3 regions of the Desulfitobacterium elongatum genome follow, and region 3 is predicted to be linked to each of the others. Evidence: predicted binding sites of a transcription regulator. Region 3 holds the regulator's gene; each other region holds the start of a gene.
What was found. Region 3 encodes LexA, which represses DNA repair genes until DNA is damaged. Its sites were predicted from a motif close to CNAACANNTGTTNG; they were not measured.

Region 1 (7,474 bases), 910 kb from region 3:
GAACAAACCCTTAAGGAACTAGCCGATAAAAACAATGTGACCCTGAATCTTGCCATGGATAACTCAGCAATCTACTTGACTTTGACTCAGGATGAGAGTCAACTCGTAGCTGTCCTCGAGCGTCATGGACAAGGAACCTTTTTGCCTAGTGAAGGGAACACAAAGAGTAATTCCGTAGAATAAGAAAGAAATTATACAAGAAAAGGCTACATGGTGTTTTCACTGTGCTACAAGAGGAGGATATATCGGATGGGGCTTGATATAGCTATCGGTGCAGGAGTCGGGATATTTTTCTATCTTTGGGTTGCGGGCTTCAATGTAATGCCCATAGGGCTACTTGCTCTGAGTGGCTTTTTACTTTGGAAATTTGTAATTCAGCGTCAAGTCGTCAAGACCACGGGAAAGGGAGTCCAGATCTCTGGTACATCGATTGACTTTGAAGATATCGGTGGACAAAATGCTGCTAAGAAGGAGTTACAAGAGGCTTTGGACTTTCTCCTCTACTCAGATAGAATGAAGGAGTTAGGGATTCGGCCACTGAAAGGAATCCTCTTATCTGGACCACCAGGGACCGGAAAAACTCTTTTAGCAAAAGCGGCAGCTCGGTATACAAATTCGGTGTTCTTAGCAATGTCAGGTAGCGAATTTGTTGAGATGTATGCGGGTGTCGGTGCGGAAAGAGTGCGAAGTTTGTTTCGAAAGGCCAAAGATCTTTCGAAAAAAGAGAAGAAGCAGAGCGCGATTATCTTTATTGATGAGATGGATATTCTCGGAGCGAAGCGTGGAAGTAATGTTTCGCATCATGAATACGATCAGACTCTTAATCAGCTTCTGGTTGAGATGGACGGCCTTGGAAGTGACCAGGGTCCGCAGATTCTGGTTATTGCAGCAACGAACAGAGCAGATGCACTGGATCAGGCTTTATTACGTCCTGGGCGCTTTGATCGTCAAGTGAAAGTGGATTTACCCGACAAAGAAGGACGCTTGGCAATCCTCCAGATTCATTCCAAAAACAAGCCATTGGCTACTGATGTTGATCTCGAGAAAATTGCACAAGAAACGTTTACATTCTCGGGAGCACATCTTGAAAGTGTCACGAATGAAGCTGCTGTATTTGCATTAAGGGATAATGAAAATGAGATTAATATGAGTCATTTCAGAGAAGCAGTAGAAAAAGTGCTCCTAGGAGAGAAGCTTGACAGAAAACCCTCAGACGAGGAGTTAAAGCGTGTTGCGGTACATGAAAGTGGTCATGCCATACTTGCTGAACACGTACGACCGCATTCGGTTTCTCAGATCTCGATTCGCTCCCGTGGGAATGCTCTTGGTTATGTACGGCATTATCCAAAGGATGATCTGTATCTTTATACGCAAGCTATGATCGAAGAACAAATCATGGTCGCTCTTGCTGGAGCAGTGGCTGAGGAAGTGATCCTTGGGGCGCGAAGTACCGGGGCGGCAGGTGATTACGAGCAGGCACTTCGTATGGTAGAGAAGATGTTAGCCTCTGGAATGTCTTCACTTGGAGTGGTAGATGTCTCTAAGTTAGGTGCAGAACAACGACAGAATGTCTCTCGCGATATCTTAAGTCATCTCGAAAAGCGTACCCGAGAGGTCGTTCTACAAAGTCAATCTACGCTCGTTGAGCTCACGCAACTGCTTCAGAGAGAAGAAGTTCTCAATGGAGAAAAGCTTCGTATTCTGATGGATGAACATGCAGCATAAGCTTGAAATCGAGATTATCGATTTTTGAGATATTGAAAAAAATCTACAAAATTAGATGTAGAGAACGATCCCTTTGTCGTTCTCTATTTTTTTTGCATTTCGTTTAAAAAATTATCTTGCAATACGATTTTTTTCTTTGTATTGAAAGGATAGATTTCCTTGAGACGAGAAATAAATAGGATGAGGACGAGAGAGCTTAAGTTTGCGTTTGAAGAGGGAGAGTGATAAAATACTATGAAAGCTGAAATTATCGCTACAGGGACGGAAATACTGCTTGGACAGACCTTAAATACGAGTGCACACTATCTTACAGGAAAGTTATCGGAGTTAGGAATAGAAGTAGATTATCATACCACCGTAGGAGATAACGCAGAACGGCTGGAAAAGGTAATTCAACAAGGAATAGAACGTTCGGATCTGCTTGTGATAACTGGAGGGACAGGCCCTACGGTTGATGATTTATCTAAGGAGCTTGTGGCAAAGGTTCTTGGATTAAACATGGTTCTCGATCCTGTCAGTCTTGATAAGATCCGACATTTTTTCTCACTTCGTGGCACGAATATGCCTGAGACGGAAAAGAAACAAGCATACTTTCCTGAAGGAACTAAAATTCTTCCGAATAACCACGGAACGGCACCAGGGGCCATCGTTCGAAAAGAAGAAAAAACGATTGTTATATTACCTGGGCCACCGTCCGAGATGCAACCGATGTTCGATGATTGTGTATGGCCGGTTTTAGAGCGAGCAGCTCAAGTCGATTCAAGCCGGATGCATGTTCGCGTTATTAAAGTTGTGGGTCTCGGGGAATCTGATGTGGAAGAGAAGCTTCAAGATCTCCTCGGAGGAAGAAATCCAAGTATGACTTTGCTTGCAAAGCACTCGGAGTTGCATATCCGTTTAGTAACCCGAGGAGATGCTGAAAAGGCGGCGGAGATTTTGAATGAGGCTGAACGGCTCATATATGCCCGTCTAGAAGATCGGGTATTCGGAACAAATGAGGATACGATGATTGGGTTAGTCAGCGAGAATTTAAAACGTCGAGGGTTGACTATCGCAACAGCAGAGTCCTGTACAGGTGGCATGCTTGGAGCTGTACTCACTCAAGAACCAGGGAGTTCAGACTTTTTCTTAGGTGGAGTAGTTAGCTATTCGAATACGCTTAAAGAAAAGTTTTTGGGGGTTAAACCTCATACTCTCGAGACGTTTGGGGCGGTTAGCACGGAGACTGCGCTAGAAATGGCGGGTGGTATCCGAGAGTATGCAAATTCTGATCTGGGAGTTAGTATTACGGGAATAGCCGGACCCGGCGGGGGGAGCCAGGAAAAGCCTGTTGGCTTAGTCTATATTGGTTTAGCAACGCCGGATGGTATCGAAGCGTGTAAGTTTCAGTTTCATGGGGGACGAGATTCAATTCGGCAATTATCTGTTCAAGCTGCCTTGGATTGGGTCCGTCGATATATGTTGAAAGTTGAAAGGAGCTAGCAATAGTTTGAGTGCAGAACGTTTACAATCCTTTGGTGAGATTTCACTAAGTAAACAAATATTACAATCATTATCTGAAATGGGGTTTGAGGAACCCTCACCCATTCAGAAAGCTGCGATTCCTTTGGCGATGGAAGGAGTCGATTTGATCGGACAGGCCCAGACAGGTACAGGAAAAACTGCAGCCTTTGGGATTCCTATCTGTGAGAAGGTTAATCCTAAGTTTCAAGCTGTCCAAGCGATTATTATAACTCCGACGCGTGAACTTGCCGTTCAAGTATCAGAGGAAATTAGCAAGATTGGGAAATACCGTCACATTAAGCCTTTGCCCATCTATGGTGGTCAATCCATTGATCGCCAAATTCGTGCCCTTCGCTTTGGAAGTCAGGTGGTTGTGGGTACCCCAGGACGAATTCTCGATCATTTGAATCGTGGAACCTTGAAATTACAATATGTCAAGATGGTCGTTCTTGATGAAGCGGATGAAATGCTAGATATGGGCTTTGTCGAAGATATAGAAAGTATTCTAAAACAAGTCCCAGTGGAAGAACGTCAAGTGATGCTTTTTTCAGCTACGATGCCACTTGAAATTAAGAAGTTAGCTAAGAATTATATGCATGATCCGCAGTCTATCGCGGTTAGTCGTGATGAACTCACCGTTCCTTTGATCGAACAAGTATTTTATGAAACACGCGAAAAGATTAAAGTCGATGCCTTATGCCGCATCATAGACATGGAAGAGATTGGCCAAGCCATTATTTTCTGCCGGACGAAGCGTGGAGTGGATGAACTTGTTGCAGCGATTGAGGCAAGAGGGTATTTTGCAGATGCACTTCATGGAGACTTGAGTCAGCAACAAAGAGACCGCGTCATGAAACGCTTTCGCGATGCGAAGATTGAACTCCTTGTTGCAACAGATGTTGCAGCACGTGGGTTAGATATTGATAATGTAACTCATGTTATCAATTTTGATATTCCACAGGATCCTGAATCCTATGTTCATCGCATCGGGCGTACAGGAAGAGCGGGAAGAAAAGGACAAGCGATTACCCTGATTTCCTCTCGTGAATACCGTCAACTCCGGTTAATTGAGCGATTAATTAAGACCCGGATTCTTCGTAAAGAATTGCCGACGCTTGCAGATGTGAGTGAGCGTCAGGCTGAGAACTTGAAGAGTCAATTGATTAAATTGTTACAGAAGAACCACTTAGGAACTTACCGCTCCATCGTGAGTTCATTGCTTGAAGAGTATGATTCGGTGGATGTGGCTGCCGCAGCCTTAAAATTTGCTGTTGAAGGGGCAGATGAGCGGCTCGAAGAAGACGAGGATCCCTCCTTCGGCAATACAGGAGCGGCTCCAGGAATGGTACGACTTTTTATGAACATTGGACGGTTACAGCAAATTCGTCCTCAGGATATTGTTCGTTGGATTGCGGATGAAAGTGGAATTCCTGGGAATATCATAGGAATGATTAATATTTACGATAATTTTACGTTCGTAGAAGTTCCTGAGCAATTTGCGAACAGAGTCTTGAGTTGTATGCATCAAAACTTTATGAAGGGCCGGAAGGTTAATGTAGAACCGGCTAAAGCAAGGTAAGTTTCTTGCAATAGGCAGCATGTTGCAATAGTGTAACGATATATTGTTACATGAAACAAGAGGATGTTTCGATATGAAACATCCTCTTGCTTTTTTATATTCAAAGAATTCGGCATGATTCTTGCATATGTATTAAATCCGTGAAGGAGGCGATAAGGAACATGATCCTAAGAGGACCTACTATATTCTTGATTTATTGCTCTTGTACATTTTCTTTTAGAAAGCAATCTAATAAAAACGTCAGAGGGGATAGGGATTATAATGGTACTTGATGCAACATTTTGGACTTCATTACTAGAAATAATCGGAATTAACCTACTGCTTAGTGGAGATAATGCAGTCGTTATAGCTTTAGCTACTCTTCGTTTAGAAGGGAAGGAGAAAAAACAAGGTGTTTTCTGGGGTACGTTCGGTGCAGTCGCTTTAAGAATTGCATTAACAGCAGTTGCTGCATCAGTTTTAAAGATTCCATTTGTACAAGCTGTAGGGGGAATACTTCTCGCTTATATTGCAGTTAAGCTCTTGAAAGGCGAAGACTGTGATGAGAACGTTCATGCTGCAGGCAGCTTGAGGGAAGCCATCAAAACGATTATTTTTGCGGATTTGCTCATGAGTTTAGATAATGTCTTAGCTGTGGCAGGAGCTTCTGGAGGAAATATAGTTCTACTGATTTTAGGCTTACTCATCAGCATTCCGATAGTTATCTTTGGCAGTACTGTATTGTCTAATATCATGAAAAAGTATTTTTGGATTGTTTCGGTGGGTGCTGGACTTTTAGGGTACACTGCAGGAGAGATGATTTTGAAAGATTCCTATTTCCACTTCCTTACAAAGATTCACATTCTAGAGTATCTCATTCCTGGGATCTTAGCCATAGGGGTTATTCTTTTAGGGAATTGGCTGAAAAAAAGGCAATGTGCAGTTCAAAAACAAGAGCCGGGAAAAACAGCATAATATAGCCTTATCGCGTTCGGTCGCATGTGCTTCAATTAAGGGATAGATCAAATAACCTATTTTTAGATAATAGGTAAGATAGAATGGCGCTTAAAGGGTTTTCTTAATGAATTGAGAAAACCCTTTTGCTGTATTCTGTAAAAACAATTGACAAGCTGAAGCCGAAAAAAGTATAATTGTTATCGAACAAGTGTTTTGTTCGCTGCGAATTTAAATTAAAAAGTAAGGGTTTTAGGGAGGAAAAAGAATGGCCGGGACTGATAAATTAAAAGCCCTGGATATGGCATTAAGCCAAATCGAAAAGCAATTTGGCAAGGGTTCGATTATGAGAATGGGAGAAGCCTCAGCCAAAATGGCAGTAGAGGTTATTCCTACAGGCTCCTTGGCCATTGATATTGCGCTTGGAGTAGGGGGAGTACCTCGGGGCCGGATGATAGAGATTTATGGGCCGGAGTCTTCAGGTAAAACCACGGTCGCTTTACATATCGTCGCGGAAGCACAAAAGTTAGGTGGAGTTGCAGCATTTATCGATGCGGAGCATGCTCTGGATCCCATCTATGCTAAGGCACTTGGGGTCAATATCGATAATTTATTAGTTTCCCAACCTGATACAGGAGAGCAAGCGATGGAAATCTGCGAAGCCCTAGTGCGGAGCGGTGCAGTCGATGTTGTTGTTATTGACTCTGTTGCAGCTTTAGTTCCAAGAGCTGAGATTGAAGGTGAAATGGGCGATTCCCATGTTGGATTGCAGGCCCGTTTAATGTCACAAGCGCTACGTAAATTGACCGGCGCCATTAGTAAAAGTAAGACGTGTGTTGTCTTCATCAATCAGATTCGTGAAAAGATCGGAGTCATGTTTGGCAATCCCGAGACGACCACCGGCGGGCGTGCCCTGAAATTTTACGCGACCATTCGGATGGATGTTCGTCGTACGGAGACGCTTAAACAAGGTCAAGATATGATTGGAAACCGAACAAAGGTAAAAGTCGTGAAGAATAAGGTAGCCCCACCGTTTAAACAAGCCGAATTTGATATTATGTATGGGGAAGGGATATCTCGCGAAGGTAGTATTGTTGATATAGGTACAGATATGGACATTATTGCAAAATCTGGAGCTTGGTATTCTTACAATGGAGAACGGTTAGGCCAAGGAAGAGAGAATGTAAAAGACTTTCTTAAACAGCATCCAGATATTGCGGCTGAAATCGAAAAACGTATTCGCGCGAATATAAGCGTAACAGCTGTTCCTTCTTCAGACGAACCAGAAACAGTGCAGGAAGAAGAATAGGATGAAAACGGCGTTGGACGCGGCGTTAACTTATTTATCGAGACGACTATATACTCGTTTTGAAATGGTTCAGCGTCTCGGACAGAAAGGCTTCGCATCTGATGAAGTTGAAAAGGCCCTTGAACGATTAGTGGAATGGGGATATCTCAATGACCGGGAATATGCACTTTCCTATTGTCGAAGTAGGCAATCGAGTTACTCGAAGAAACGTATTGAAGTTGAACTCAAGCATAAAGGAATTGAAGATGAACTTGTCTTTGACGTGCTAGAAGAGTCCTATTTACCAAGCCAGGAACAGGCACTATGTAGACAACAAGCTCAGAAGATATGGTCAGAAGAATTGAGACGTTGGGAAAGTTCTTATCAATACAAAAAGAGTTATGCTAAAATTCCTCGTGAGGTTTTCCTCCGACAAAAAGTAGGGC
Region 2 (7,474 bases), 1.7 Mb from region 3:
TGATGATGATTAAGAAAATACCCTTTTCACCACCTGATATTACTGAGGAAGAGATTGCTGCCGTTTCAGAAGTTCTGAGGTCTGGATGGATTACATCAGGGCCTACTACTGCCCGATTTGAGCAAGAGTTAGCAGATTACAGTGACACTCAGCATGCCGTTGCTTTAAATAGTGCAACGGCAGGTATGGAACTCATTTTAAAGGTCTTGGGTATTGGTGAAGGTGATGAAGTCATAACGACGCCTTACACCTATGCCTCAACCTCAAATGTAATTGTTCATCGCGGAATAAGACCAACGTTCGTGGATGTTAAAAAAGATAGTTTTTTAATTGATGAGCAAAAAATTTATGAAGCAATTACTCCGAAAACGAAAGCGATTATGTCAGTTGACATAGCGGGAGTGCCTGTTGATTATGATGCTATAAGGAAAGTCCTAAAGGCAAAAGATCGTGAAGATATTACCCTGATTTCTGATTCCGCACACTCTTTTGGAGCGACGTATAAGGGGCAGAAGGTTGGAGGACAGATGGATTTTCATGTCTTCTCTTTTCATGCCATAAAGAATCTGACGACGGCAGAAGGAGGAGCAATAACTTATAACGACAATCGTTTTCATGGCAAGGAAGACTTATATAAGGAATTTAAATATACTTCCTTACAAGGCCAAACTAAGGATGCCTTTTCAAAAATGCAAGCGGGAGCTTGGGAATATGATATCTTAACCGATGGTTTCAAATGTAATATGACCGATATTATGGCAGCAATCGGACGTGTTCAACTTCGACGGTATGACGAGATGTTAAGAAAAAGAGCGGAACTCCATGAGGTGTACAGTACCATTCTTGGTACGAAAGAATGGGCGATACTTCCTTTTGAAAAAGATGATGAAATAGAAACAAACTATCATTTATATACATTAAGACTGAAGGGCTTTACTGAAGAACGAAGGAACCGTGTAATACAAAGGATGGGCGAAAAAGAGATCGCCACGAATGTGCATTTCAAGCCACTACCCATGTTTACGCTGTATAGGAACCTTGGTTATAGACTCGAAGATTATCCCAATGCGCATGCTCAGTATGCCAATGAGATTACATTGCCGCTTTATTCGAAGCTGTCCGTCGATGATGCGGAATATGTGGCAAAAGAGCTTATTGAGTGTATCGAAAGGGTTTAGAGGAAATTAAATTTTAAATAAAAACCATTTGCACGTATTTAACTCATATTTTAACTCGAAGACTTTAAGAAGTCCGTTGATGATGCTCTGGCAGCGGAAAATGATCATACGATTCCCAGCGAGCTTTTCCTCGGTTTTTAAGAGAATCTTGTCAATGGTAATGATAACGGGAACGCCTTCAAAGGTCGCTTTATATTTAACCGGCCGAGGAATTCCGCCTTCGCTAAAACGAGCGACCATCTCAATGGGTTGCATAATAATCTTCACTTTGAACATTCCCCCCTTTAAGCTATTGGCTATATTCGTCTAAAAGTGAATTCTTAAAGCAAACTCGTCATCATAGGATATTCCTCTTCCGCGACGACTCCCCCTGTCATAGATTTCAATCCGGACTGGAGATAGGAAGAGCGTATGATGGCGCTTGAGCCAAATCGTTCCCGGATCGTATCAACTGCCCGATCCACTTTTCGTTCTTTCTCATAATCTTTTTCAAATAGGGAAAGCTGAACGAAGTCATTTTGGCAAAACTCTGAAACGCGAGCTCCGATGTGCCTTAGAGGTTGACCTCTCCATAATTCGTCAAAGAGTTGACAAGCGACTTCCCAGATTTCATTCGTACAGTCGGTAGCGTGGGAAATTTTTCGCTGATGGGAGTAGGAGAGAAACTCATTTGTCCGAAAGGAAATCGCTACAAGTTGGGCAGAATATTGCCCCTGTCTTAAGCGGGTGGCTACGGTTTCGATGAGAGAGAGCAGGACGAGTTGAGCCTCTTTGCGATCTTCAACATCGAAGGGCAAGGTTGTAGAGTTTCCCATGCCTTTAACTTGAATACTTCCACCCGGTTTGACGGGAGAATGTTCGATTCCGTGGGCGTAGTTCCAGATGAGACTACCGTGGCTTTTTAGGCTCATCCTTAAAAGTTTAGGATCTGTTTGAGCCAGTTCGCCAATCGTTTTAATATTTCGGGACAGGAGTTTTCGAGAGGTTGCCCTTCCCACCATAAAGAGTTCTTCGATAGGTAAAGGCCACATTTTCGTGGGAATCTCCTCGGGAAATAGGGTGTGGACCTTATCGGGTTTTTCGAGTTCAGAAGCCATTTTGGCGAGAAGCTTATTTGACGAAATCCCGATATTTACAGTGAAGCCAAGCTCGCCTCTAATTCGGTTCTTAATCTTATAAGCAGTTTCTAAGGGATCTCCAAAGAGCTGGTCCATAGAGGTAAAGTCCAGGAAGTATTCATCGACGGAGAACTGCTGAATTAAGGGGGAATACTCTTTTAAGATAGCTCCTAATGCTTGGCTACATTGGCGAAACAGAAGATAATTTGGCTTGGCAATGACTAGGTTAGGACATTTTGAGGTTGCAGAGAACAAAGTTTCGCCTGTTTGAATATTGTACTTCTTAGCTGGAATAGACTTAGCGAGGACGATACCATGTCGGGTTAAGGGGTCTCCCCCCACCACGGAAGGAATCGTTCTTAGGTCCAAGGAATCTCCGTGCTGTAGACGGTGGACGGCTTCCCAGGAGAGGTAAGCGGAATTTACATCGATATGGAATATAGTGCGTGCCCCCAACTTAATCACCGCCATGGAAGATTGATTTAGAAATAGCATGGGTGAAGTTCTCTTGTGTTCGTATTATTTTATATTATATGCGAATATACGTTCTTTATCAATGGAAACGCATATTCTAAAATAAGGTATTTTGTTCTTAGCATTGTCGAATGCCTTTGAACACGGGATAAAGAGGCATAATCCAAACGAAAAAGGTATTTTTTTAGAGAATGTTCGGAAATGCTATTGAAATAATCTCGAACTTAGGGTATAGTTTAGTCGTTTGTGGTGTGGTTTTTTAGAAGGAGGTTGAAACCTTGAAAAAATATGATGTTATAGTGGTCGGTGCAGGGCCGGCTGGTATTTATACCTGTTATGAATTAGTGTCAAAAGCGCCTCAATTATCGGTTCTTTTGATCGATAAAGGGCGTGACATTTATAAACGAAGTTGTCCTATTCTCAAAAAGACGCTTTCCAAATGCCCCCCTCCGAATAAGCAAAGAGAGTTTGCAAGTTGTAATCCCGCCTGTTCCATCACTAATGGTTTTGGTGGTGCCGGAGCGTATTCAGATGGAAAGTTTAATATTACAACAGAGTTTGGGGGATGGATGACAGAATATCTGCCACCTTCTGAAGTCTTGAATCTGATCAAGTATGTTGACGATATTAACTTAAGGCATGGAGCAACCCCGGTTTTAACTAATCCGAATACTCCCGCAGTAAAGGATATTGAAAAAAGAGGCCTAGGTGCAGGTCTGAAGCTGCTTAGAGCTCAGGTTCGCCATCTCGGGACGGAGCAAAATCTTGAAATCCTCAAGGACATCTTTGAGTTTCTTAAGGATAAAGTAGATATGGTTTACGAATCAGAAGTCGCAGATATCATAGCCAATGAAGAGGAAGGAAAACTTCGAGTTAGTGGGATTCGGACCAGTAAGGATCAGGAGTATTACGCGCCCAAGGTTGTCGTAGTTCCTGGTCGGGATGGTTCAGAATGGTTCCGCGATGTCCTAAAGAAATATAAGCTCGAAATGACAAGTAACCAGGTTGATGTAGGAGTTCGTGTGGAGACACTCGATACGATTATGGAAGATATTAATGAGAATTTATATGAAGGTAAATTCCTCTTTCGGACCTCTGTCGGAACGACTGTAAGAAGCTTCTGCAGTAATCCTTCTGGGCATGTCGTCATTGAGAATCATACCGGAGTAATGCTCGCTAATGGTCATGCTTATAATGATAAGAACTTGGGAAGTAACAATACCAACTTTGCTTTGCTGGTTTCTCATAACTTCTCTTATCCGTTCAATAAACCAACAGAATATGCGAAAGCGATTTCCCGACTTGCGAACGACTTATCGAATGGGAGTGTCTTGGTTCAAACGTTCGGGGATATTCTGAAGGGTCGCCGTTCCACGGAAAAGCGCGTCAGTGAAAGCTTTGTTGAACCGACCTTAAAAGAAGCGGTTCCTGGTAACTTAGGGCTGGTTCTTCCTTACTCTACCATGAAGAGCATCATTGAAATGATGGAAGCTCTGGATAAGGTTACCCCGGGTATTGCTTCGGAGCATACGTTGCTCTATGGTGTGGAAGCAAAATTCTATTCTTCACGTCCAAAACTCAAAAATAATTTCGAAACGGAGATTGAAGGACTCTACGCAGGTGGAGATGGAGCAGGGGTAACTCGCGGTCTAGCTCAAGCCGAAGCTTGTGGGATAGTCATTGCTCGGGATATTATTGGGGAAGTTTGATATGATGTAAACTAAATAAAGTTGCTGAGAACAAAAGGAGGCATCCCTATGATAAGGATGCCTCCTGATTTTATATAGAGTAATTATGAAAAGCTACTCGCCCCAAAGCGCCTATGCTGAGGAGCTACATGAAATTCTAGTTTGATTTCGTCTCCGCTTCAGACTTATCGAACTCAGCTTGAATCGCTTGAGAAGGTACAGCTGTCATAAGGCTAACAACAACAATGGCTAGAAGACCCATGGTAAAGCCAGGAATCATCTCATAGATGGATTTCAGAGCGGGGAATTGAGTCCAAAGGATAACGGTACCCGCTCCTGCGATCATCCCAGCAAGAGCTCCCCATTTCGTCATTCGCTTCCAATACAAGCTTAAAAGGATAACGGGTCCAAAGGAAGAACCAAATCCAGCCCAGGCATATCCTACGAGATTTAGAATGGTATCATTCTGACTCCAAGCCAGGTAGGTAGCGGCGAGTGCTACGAGAAGCACGCAGAGTCGACTGATAAAAACGAGTTCTTTATCTGAAGCCGAGCGACGAAGGAGAATTCGGTATAAGTCCTCGGTTAAGGAGCTTGAGGTTACGAGAAGCTGGGAGGAAATGGTGCTCATGATTGCAGCGAGAATCGCCGAGATGAGGAATCCAGTGATGATCGGATGGAATAGAATTTTTCCTAGTTCGATAAACACAGTTTCAGGGTTGGGTAGACTAAGCCCGTGGGTAGAGAAATAAGCAATCCCAATGAGGCCGGTAAACATAGCACCAACTTCTGAGAAAACCATCCAGCTCATTCCTATTTTACGTGACTTTTTGATCTCCTCGACTGAGGATATCGCCATAAAACGTACTATGATATGAGGTTGACCAAAGTACCCTAATCCCCAGGCGAAAAGAGAAATCATACCAATAAAACTAGTGCCTTTAAAAACATCTAAGAGCGCAGGATTAATGGATTGAATATGGCTGAAAGAAGCCCCTAATCCACCGCTGTTCATAATCGTAACGATCGGTACTAGGATAAGTGCAAGAACCATAATGAGTCCTTGGACGAAGTCCGTAAGGCTTACTGCTAAGAATCCTCCGAATAGAGTATAGGTAACAATTACAGTAAGAATTAACCAAAGGCCTGTATGGTATTCCATCCCGAACGTTGTATTAAAGAGGACTGCTCCAGATACCAAACCGGAGGAGACATAAAATGTAAAGAAAATAATAATGACAAGAGCGGAAACTAACCGGAGGATATTGGACTTATCGTGAAACCGATGACCGAGGAACGAAGGAATCGTAATGGAATCATTAGCAATGAAGGTATAGGAGCGTAGGCGAGGTGCCACATAGAGCCAGTTTGCATAAGCGCCTAGAGTAAGTCCAGCAATAATCCATCCAGCACTTAACCCTTGAGTAAACATGGCTCCAGGAAGTCCCATCATAAGCCAACCGCTCATGTCGGAGGCGCCTGCGCTTAGAGCTGTGACTGCGGGGCCAAGGGTTCGACCTCCAATCATATAGTCGGATAGATTCGAGGTTCGCTTGTAGGAATAATAACCAATGAATAACATCATTAACATATAGAAGGCGACGGAAACAGTAACCATCCTAAACCACACTCCTCGGTATTTTTCTGCTCTATACTTGATACACGTTCCCAGTGTAATGTACATAATACCATAGACCTTGATTTTCTGAACTGTCAAGTGAATAAGTATACATTATTCTTCGTGAAAACTCTGCACATCTTTACACGGAGTTCTTCCCTCTTAAAGTTAATATAATGATTGAAAAGTTAAGGAACGATTAAAGAGTACTTGCAGGGTAAGCACAAGACAAATTATATTAACCATATTATGGTAATGTAGAAAGAATAAACATTAATTATAAAGCTTAAAAAGGAGTGAGCTTGGTATGAACCGTTGGAGATGGAGACATCGGGGGCCATGGCGTCGCTGGTGGGGTTTTCCGATTATAATTATTAGTCCATGGTTCCGTCGCCGCCGCCGTTGGTAGGCATAGTGTTATGGGTTTTCGCTTAGGGCCGGTGAATAGCCGGTCTTTTTATATGGGGCTTTTGAGACTTGGCGAATTGAAGTAAAGATGAAATTTCCCAAAGAATTATTTGTTGATGGAAAAGTACATATTTAATCGAGCAATGGTGCAAACTTTTCGTTGAATGGTTGAAGTGAATACTTCAGATAAAGTTTCTTGAATTGATGAAGGAGTGAAGGCAAATGAGTGAAACGATTCTCGAAAAGACTGAAGGGCGAGTAAGTTATCATGATTCAGTCGAAGAGATGCTTGTCCGAATTCGGGAAGATGGAATGTCCAACGTATTTGACCGCTATGCTGCTCAAGAAAAGATTCGGTGTAAATTCTGTCTTCAGGGCTTAAGCTGTCAGCAATGCTCGCAAGGTCCCTGTCGAATTAATGAAAAAGGAGAGCAAGACAGAGGCGTTTGCGGTATCGGCCCCGATGCGATGGCTATGAGAAAATTACTCCTTCAAAACATCATGGGAGCTGGTACATATAGTCATCATGCTTATGAAGCATACCGTACGCTCAAAGCGACTGGAGAAGGGAAAACTCCTTTTAAAATTAAAGATCAGATTAAACTTAAGTGGATGTGTGAGAAACTCGGAATCAATACGAGTCAAGATATGAATCAAATGGCGATCCAACTGGCTGATCTTCTAGAGCATCAGCAACAAATCGGAGTTGAAGAGCCGAATCTGATGGTAGAAGTCTTTGCTCCTAAAAAGCGCAAGCAGGTCTGGAGAGATCTCAATATCTATCCTGCAGGAACGGTTCATGAAGAACAAAACTGTGTTGCAAGCTGTCTTACAAACGTCGATGGTAACTACGCCTCCCTCACGCTGAAAGCACTACGGTTAGGACTAGCGACTATTTACAACTCACAGATTGGTCTTGAGATGGTTCAAGATATTCTTTTTGGTACCCCGCAGCCTCATGAAGTGAATGTCGATTTAGGAATCATGGAT
Region 3 (7,474 bases):
AAGCGATTGATGCACTCGTTAAGGCCATGGAGGATAATAAAACTAATCTAATTCTTATTCTCGCAGGATACCGACACGAAATGGAATGGTTTTTACAAACCAATCCTGGACTTCGTTCAAGGTTTCCTATCCATATTGATTTTCCTGATTATTCCATCGATGAGCTCCTTGCCATCGGAGAATCCATGCTGAAATCTAGACAATACGAGCTTACATGCGAGGCTCGAGATGCCTTGCGATTTATGCTTCAAGGCGTATTAAACTCTCATCCCTACGCTGGCAATGCTCGCCTTGTTCGAAATATGATTGAACGGACAATTCGCAAACAAGCGGTTCGTCTATTTCAAAGATCGAGTTCGTCCCGTGAAGAACTCATAAAAATCCAAGCGTGCGACCTTAGTATAGATGATTCTCAATAAATGAGTGTCACGTGTGGAAAAGAAGTTTCTAAGCAGACAATTATGAACATACTACTATTAGATAATACCTTGCAACAAAAACATGAGAGTTTTCATGATGGACAGGGAGGTTCATATGGATATTTATGGCGATGTCTCGGGAATACGAGCAACCCAGCTTGAAGAACTCAAAACCTTGACCGCGCTCCGGACTGAACGTCCGGAGCTTATCCATTCTTCTTTATTAGATGGAATATGCTCCCTAACAAGTCTTTGGAATAAAGAAATCGCACTCTATATTAATCGTTCAGGTGTTGTGAACGCTGTTGCTGTGGGGCAACATGCCGCAGTTAAGCTTCCTCCTTTTCCAGAGCGCCAATCTGGGCGCTTGCGATGTATTCACACCCACCCCAGTGGAAATTCAAACTTAAGTCCTGTAGACTTGAGTGCATTAACTTCTCTTGGATTAGAAAGCATGACGAGCCTTGGCGTTCGGAACGGTAAAATCACAGGAGTAAATGTTGCATTTCTCATGGAATCGGGTGGATTTGAAAATATTTCCCTAAATCCTGAAGAGTTTAGATCTTTTTCCTATGATGATGCTTCAAGATTCTCACGTTCGCGCCCTTCGGGCCCTTCCTCAAAAGGCTCAAACGAAGAACTAGCATTTCTCGTGGGCTTAGCAGATGAAGAGGAAGGACGAGAACTCTTGGCTGAACTTGCTGAGCTCTCTCGCACGGCTGGAGTCAAAGTGGTTGGTCAACTCCTGCAGCCCAAACGTTATGGTAGCCCTGTCAGCTACCTAGGCAAAGGGAAATTAGAAGAATTAACCCATGAGCTGCAAAATTGTGGAGCCAATGTCTTAATCTGTGATGATGAGTTGACTCCTGTGCAATCTAGAACCTTGGAACAGTCTACAGGAATGAAAGTTCTTGACCGTTCAACTCTCATCCTCGATATTTTTGCACAACGTGCGAAATCACGGGAAGGAAAGCTGCAAGTTGAACTTGCACAGCTTAAACATCTTTTGCCTCATCTATCGGGGCAAGGTCAAAACCTTTCGAGATTAGGAGGAGGGGTAGGGACTCGTGGCCCTGGGGAATCCAAGCTTGAATTAGACAAAAGAAGAGTGCGTCGTAAAATTAATCTCTTAGAAGAAGAACTTAAAGAGATCCGAAAGAACCGAAATACCCAACGTCGTCAGCGTCTGAAAAGTGGAGTTCCACTTGTTTCTCTCGTTGGCTATACAAATGCGGGAAAAACAACCTTTCTCCATAAAGCAATGGAGCTTACACATTCAAAGGGTGATCGGATTCAAGGGGAGGACAAGCTCTTTGCCACACTCGACCCAGTCGTACGCGGGATACACCTTGATCAAGAAACGGATATTCTTTTAAGCGATACCGTTGGCTTTATTCAGAAACTTCCTCACCAGCTTCTTCATGCTTTTCTTGCAACGCTCGAAGAAGTACAAAATGCTGATATTTTACTCCATGTCCTTGATGCGAGTCATCCTAAAGCGCTTGAACGAGCAGATACGGTCCATAGTATATTGGAAGAATTAGGTTGCTTAAGCAAACCACGAATTACACTTCTTAATAAAATTGATAAGGTAAACAATCCTTCCGAATTAAACAGATTAGCTCAGGAGCTCGCCCATCCCATTCCACTTTCCCTCGTTCAGGACAATTCATTGAAGCCTGTGTGGAAAAAAATCCTTGAGCTTCTTCCCTCTGGTGATTCATCCAATTAGGAGGTTACACGGGTGTTTTTTTTAGATAACTTACCAGATTCAATTCTTGAAGCAAAACTTTATGCTGAAAACCTTCTAAAGAAACAAGAGCCTAGAATTCTGGAAATAATGGAGTATAATCATACTAAGGTCTTACAGGCATTTCAAGAAGAGAAGGTAACTACGTATCATTTACAGGGTTCTACTGGCTATGGACTCGGCGATAGCGGTAGAGAAGTTCTCGATCGCGTTATGGCACGAGTCCTTGGCGCTGAAGCCGCACTCGTGCGTGGTCAATTTGTATCCGGAACACATGCAATTGCAGCGGCTTTATTTGGGGTACTCAGACCGGGAGATCACTTTGTTTCTGTTAGTGGAGATCCTTATGATACACTAGAGGAAGTGATTGGTTTACGGGGCAAAGGACAAGGAAGCCTCATGGATTTCGGGGTATTCTATGATGCAATTCCACTGAATGATGAGGGAAAGATTCAGTACTCCTTATTCAAAGACGTTATTAAGCCCAATACAAAAATGCTCATTGTTCAGCGTTCCAGAGGGTATACTTGGCGAAATGCCCTAGACATTGCTCAAATCTCAGAACTTGTTCAATTCATTAGAAAAAATTATCCTCAACTCATCCTTTTTGTGGATAATTGCTATGGTGAACTAGTAGAGAAGCTCGAACCTGGGGATGTAGGAGTCGACCTAATCGCTGGCTCACTGATTAAAAATCTAGGTGGTAGCCTAGCCCCTACAGGAGGATATATTGCAGGAAGAAAAGAACTCGTAGATAAAGCCTCTTGTAGGCTTACTGCGCCTGGAATCGGGGGAGAAGTGGGTGCGACCCTTGAATGGCAGCACCACTTTTTTCAAGGACTTTTTTTCAGCCCACTCACAGTGAGTGAATCGATTCGTGGTTCCATCTTTTCTGCTGCCTTTTGGCAGGCTTTAGGCTTTGAAGTCAACCCGCTTCCTGAAGCTCCTCGTACGGATCTGATACAAGCTGTAAAGTTAGGTTCCAAAGAGAGAATGATTGCCTTCTGTCAAGGATTACAAAAAGGTTCGCCAATTGACAGCCATATCCTTCCAATTCCGGCTGGAATGCCGGGGTATGAAGATGAGGTGATTATGGCCGGTGGAACCTTCATTCAAGGGGCTACAAGTGAGTTTTCTGCAGATGGTCCGTTACGGGAACCCTATATTGCCTATCAACAGGGCGGAGTATCCATGACCTATGTCAAGTTTGGGAACATCTTAGCGGCTCAAAAACTTTGGGAACAGGGATTACTTAAGTGAGGTGGACATCGTGGAAAATGAACATGAGCTTAGGAAGCCTGAAAAAAGCACGGCTCGCTATATCTTAGAACTCATCGAAATTGTTATTATAGCTTTTGCTTTATCTTGGGTGATTCGTACCTATGTCTTAGAAGCAAGAGTTATTCCGACTGGCTCCATGTTACCAACGATTCAACTCCAGGATCGAGTCATCGTCGATAAGTTCTTTTTTAAACACTTTGGTCAGCTTCATTCAGGAGATGTTATTGTCTTTCACCCTCCAGCAAGTGCGCACGCTTCTGACGACTTTATTAAACGACTGATAGGGTTACCAAGAGATACTGTAGAAGTACGCAACCACACAACCTATATTAACGGTCAACCCCTTTATGAACCTTATATTCTTGAACGACCTATAAAAAATGTAGAACCTGTAAAAGTTCCTGAAGGGTCAGTGTTTGTCATGGGGGATAACCGAAATAATAGTGCTGATTCTCGTGAATGGGGTTTCTTACCTATCGAAAATATTTCCGGGAAAACATTATTCCGTTATTGGCCATTTGAACGTTTTGGTGCGCTTGCCCGTTAGGCGGGTGCCTTTTCTTTCTTTTTGCATATACATAAAATGAACTAAAAATGCCGAGGGAGGATGGGTACATATAATGACACGTACAAAAATCATAATTTTATTTGGAGGACAATCTGGAGAGCATGAGGTATCCTTAAATTCAGCTCGCTCTGTTTTAAAAGCCATTGACCGTTACCAATATGATATTCAAACTGTAGGTATTTCCAAAGAAGGACAATGGTTCTGGGGAGTAAATCCTGAAGATTGGCAACAAGATCCAACCCCTCGGGGAATTCAGGTAACTCTGGTGCATGACCCGTCTAATCCACATTTTCTTGCTTTAGACGGTAGCAAGCTTCCAGACGAGGGGAAATTTAATTTGATCTTCCCAGTCCTACATGGGCCCTTTGGTGAAGATGGTACGATACAGGGTTTGTTCGAAATATCGAACATCCCTTATGCAGGCTCTGGAGTATTAGGTTCTGCCTTAGGAATGGATAAAGACCGTATGAAAGCTGTCTTCTCCGAAGCAGAGCTTCCTCAAGCAGCATATCTTACATTACTGAGGACGGATTTTAAATCTGACCCAGAGAAAGTCATAACCAATATTGAACAATCCTTAGGCTATCCCTGCTTCGTCAAACCAGCAAATCTGGGCTCGAGTGTAGGTATATCGAAAGCGCATAATCGAGCCGAACTTCAAAACGCCTTAGAACATGCTTCTCAATACGATCGCAAACTTGTCGTAGAAGAAAATATCAATGGCCGTGAGATCGAAGTCAGTGTACTTGGAAATGACGAAGCAAAAGCAAGTATCCCTGGCGAAATTCTTCCTGCACATGATTTCTATGATTACGATGCAAAATATTTAGATACAGGTTCCCGCCTGCTTATTCCAGCACCCCTTGATCCAGATGTTGTTTGTAAATTACAAGAGATGGCTGTTAGTGCTTTCCATGCGGTTGAAGCCTCTGGCCTTAGTAGAGTAGACTTTTTTGTTACAAAAGACGATCACATCTATATCAATGAGATTAATACACTGCCAGGGTTCACGCAGATATCCATGTATCCGAAACTTTGGGAAGCGAGCGGAATTCCCTACACCGAACTCATCAGTCGCCTCATTTCGCTTGGCTTTGAGCGTTTTGAGGATAATCGTTCCAGGAAAATTTCAAGATAAACGCCTTTAAATAGAAGAGGACTTGCCATTGGCAAGTCCTCTTCTATTTATTATTATCTATTTAGTATTCTAGTGTAATAATCTAAATACACCAATCACTTTCCCTAAAACGGAGACATCTTGGGAGTAAATCGGCTCCATCATTGAGTTTTCAGGTTGTAAGCGTATGAGGGTCTTTTCGCGAAAAAAGCGTTTGACTGTAGCTTCGTCACCAATCAAAGCCACAACGATTTCTCCATTCCTGGCAGTGTTTTGCTGGCGTACCAAAATCAGATCGCCATCCATGATTCCCGCTTCGATCATACTTTCACCCTTGACTCTAAGCATGAACACGCTATCAGAGTTAACTAAATCAACAGGTATAGGGAACGTATCTTCGATATTTTCCTGTGCTAAAATAGGTTGTCCTGCCGTTACCCGACCGATGATGGGTACAGATACCGTCTTTTTCTCGTTCACATCACTCGAGCTATCTAGGATTTCTATAGCACGAGGCTTTGTTGGATCGCGGCGTATGTATCCTTTTTCCTCTAAAGTTTGCAAGTGTCCATGAACCGTTGAACTCGACATCAATCCCACTGCATCACCAATTTCACGAACAGAGGGAGGATACCCCTTTTGACGAATGACACGTTTTATGAATTCTAAAATATCTGTCTGTCTGTGCGTTAAATCCGGATACACACTAGTCCCTCCCCACCATATATTAACTTCATTTTAGCATTAACCTCAAAAAACTGCAAACAAATGTTCGCTTAACTATTGACGAACATCGACTTCCTCACGTATACTGTTCCTAAGAACTTATGTTCGTATATTCATCATTTAAGGGAACGTATAGGAGGGTTAATATGAGTACTTGTTCTTCACTTCGTCAATACCGCAATCGAAAAGCACAAAGACAATTTCTTTCTTCCCTCATTCTTATCCTGCTTTTTCTCTCTAGTTTCGTATGGTTTTATTGGGACTGGCAGCGTGCTAACGACAGAGTAGAGGCATTAATTTTTCAACCCCAAGTGGTACAGACAGGAGATACTCTATGGTCATTAGCTGAAAATGCGAGACTAAAAATAGATACACGTACACTTGTTCTGGAAATCATGGATTATAATCACCTAACTGATGCCACCATTCGCACAGGTCAAGTGATATACACTCCCATTTCGCAAAATAATCCCTAATCCTCTCACTCTGCTTCTAAGGTTTTGATTCTCCCCATAAGTATGCACTGAAGAGGGAAGAGGGGAGATGAGACACGATGATTAAGTCTCTTATAAGGTTAAATAGTCATAAATTATGGCCACTTCAAATTTTAGTTCTTCTTATCGTCGGATTAACCTCATGGAAAGGTATACATAGAGCACCTCCAATTGCACCAGACATTTATCCTTACTTAACAAGCCTTTCCACCGAACTTGTCTTGAAGTGTCAAGTCGAAGGTGAGAAAATCTCTCCAACAGGATGGGCCGATTTACTTGCTCTGAAGAGCAGCCTCCCTGAAGTGCAACACTCTTTCGTTATTAAGCAATTACATTCAGGAATTTCATTCACGAAACTTTCCTGGAAATCCGAAACTATTCAGGTCCAAACGGACAAGATTAAGCTAATCAAAAGACGAAGAGAAATCCTCTTGACCCAACCTTACTTTGAACCTTCCCGTTTTGACTTTCCTGTTCAAGGAAAAACGTGGTACGAAAATACGTTTGGAGCAGATCGTGAAGGGGGAGCAAGGAAACATGAAGGAACGGACTTGTTCGGTCCTGAAGGAACACCCCTAATCAGTGTTTCCTCAGGGCAAATCGAAAAGTTAGGTTGGAATAGACTCGGAGGTGAACGAGTAGGGATCAGGGGAGAGGATGGAAATTATTATTACTATGCTCATCTGCAATCCATTGAATCTGGCTTAAAAGTCGGTCAAAAGATAGAAAAGGGAGCTCGAATTGGGACAATGGGGCATACCGGTGATGCCCTGACTACTCCAGATCACTTACATTTTGGAATCGAGTTGCCAAATGGAGAATGGATTAATCCTTATTCGTTCCTCTATGTTTGGCAGCATCTAAAAGGACTATAAACACTAACTGAAGAAATTCAAAGGTGTCAAATGATATTTATCCACGAAAATTTTTATGACTTGCTCACAAGTATCAAATTCTTTATAATATAATTGTTAACCGAACACTACAATTTTAAGAAGGTATACTATGCGTAGGAAAATTCCTAAAAGAATATGCTTATTCATTTTAGCGATTATCACTTTCGGGATAATCGTTCTTCCATATGTCCCTGGACAAGCTATCGCCTTGCAGGAACAAGTT

Region 1: recA (recombinase RecA) is a predicted target of LexA. The motif match lies at 5,945-5,958, and genes of this name have one in related genera.
Region 2: ACZ42W_RS18795 (Y-family DNA polymerase) is a predicted target of LexA. The motif match lies at 2,833-2,846, and genes of this name have one in related genera.

What each region holds. Positions count from the first base shown of each region.
Region 1 is NZ_AP038772.1:3,159,368-3,166,841, reverse strand. Features, by position in the region: gene ACZ42W_RS14820 (hypothetical protein) at 1-183, shown strand, start outside; gene ACZ42W_RS14815 (AAA family ATPase) at 250-1,725, shown strand; gene ACZ42W_RS14810 (competence/damage-inducible protein A) at 1,960-3,207, shown strand; gene ACZ42W_RS14805 (DEAD/DEAH box helicase) at 3,215-4,807, shown strand; gene ACZ42W_RS14800 (TerC family protein) at 5,069-5,761, shown strand; gene recA (recombinase RecA) at 6,009-7,049, shown strand; gene ACZ42W_RS14790 (regulatory protein RecX) at 7,051-7,474, shown strand, end outside.
Region 2 is NZ_AP038772.1:3,964,093-3,971,566, reverse strand. Features, by position in the region: gene ACZ42W_RS18805 (DegT/DnrJ/EryC1/StrS family aminotransferase) at 6-1,178, shown strand; gene ACZ42W_RS18800 (hypothetical protein) at 1,185-1,445, opposite strand; gene ACZ42W_RS18795 (Y-family DNA polymerase) at 1,499-2,791, opposite strand; gene ACZ42W_RS18790 (NAD(P)/FAD-dependent oxidoreductase) at 3,049-4,479, shown strand; gene putP (sodium/proline symporter PutP) at 4,616-6,076, opposite strand; gene cooS (anaerobic carbon-monoxide dehydrogenase catalytic subunit) at 6,707-7,474, shown strand, end outside.
Region 3 is NZ_AP038772.1:2,252,968-2,260,441, reverse strand. Features, by position in the region: gene ACZ42W_RS10660 (AAA family ATPase) at 1-419, shown strand, start outside; gene hflX (GTPase HflX) at 535-2,151, shown strand; gene ACZ42W_RS10650 (methionine gamma-lyase family protein) at 2,164-3,429, shown strand; gene lepB (signal peptidase I) at 3,440-3,997, shown strand; gene ACZ42W_RS10640 (D-alanine--D-alanine ligase) at 4,071-5,156, shown strand; gene lexA (transcriptional repressor LexA) at 5,226-5,840, opposite strand; gene ACZ42W_RS10630 (LysM peptidoglycan-binding domain-containing protein) at 6,008-6,337, shown strand; gene ACZ42W_RS10625 (M23 family metallopeptidase) at 6,415-7,230, shown strand; gene ACZ42W_RS10620 (D-alanyl-D-alanine carboxypeptidase family protein) at 7,361-7,474, shown strand, end outside.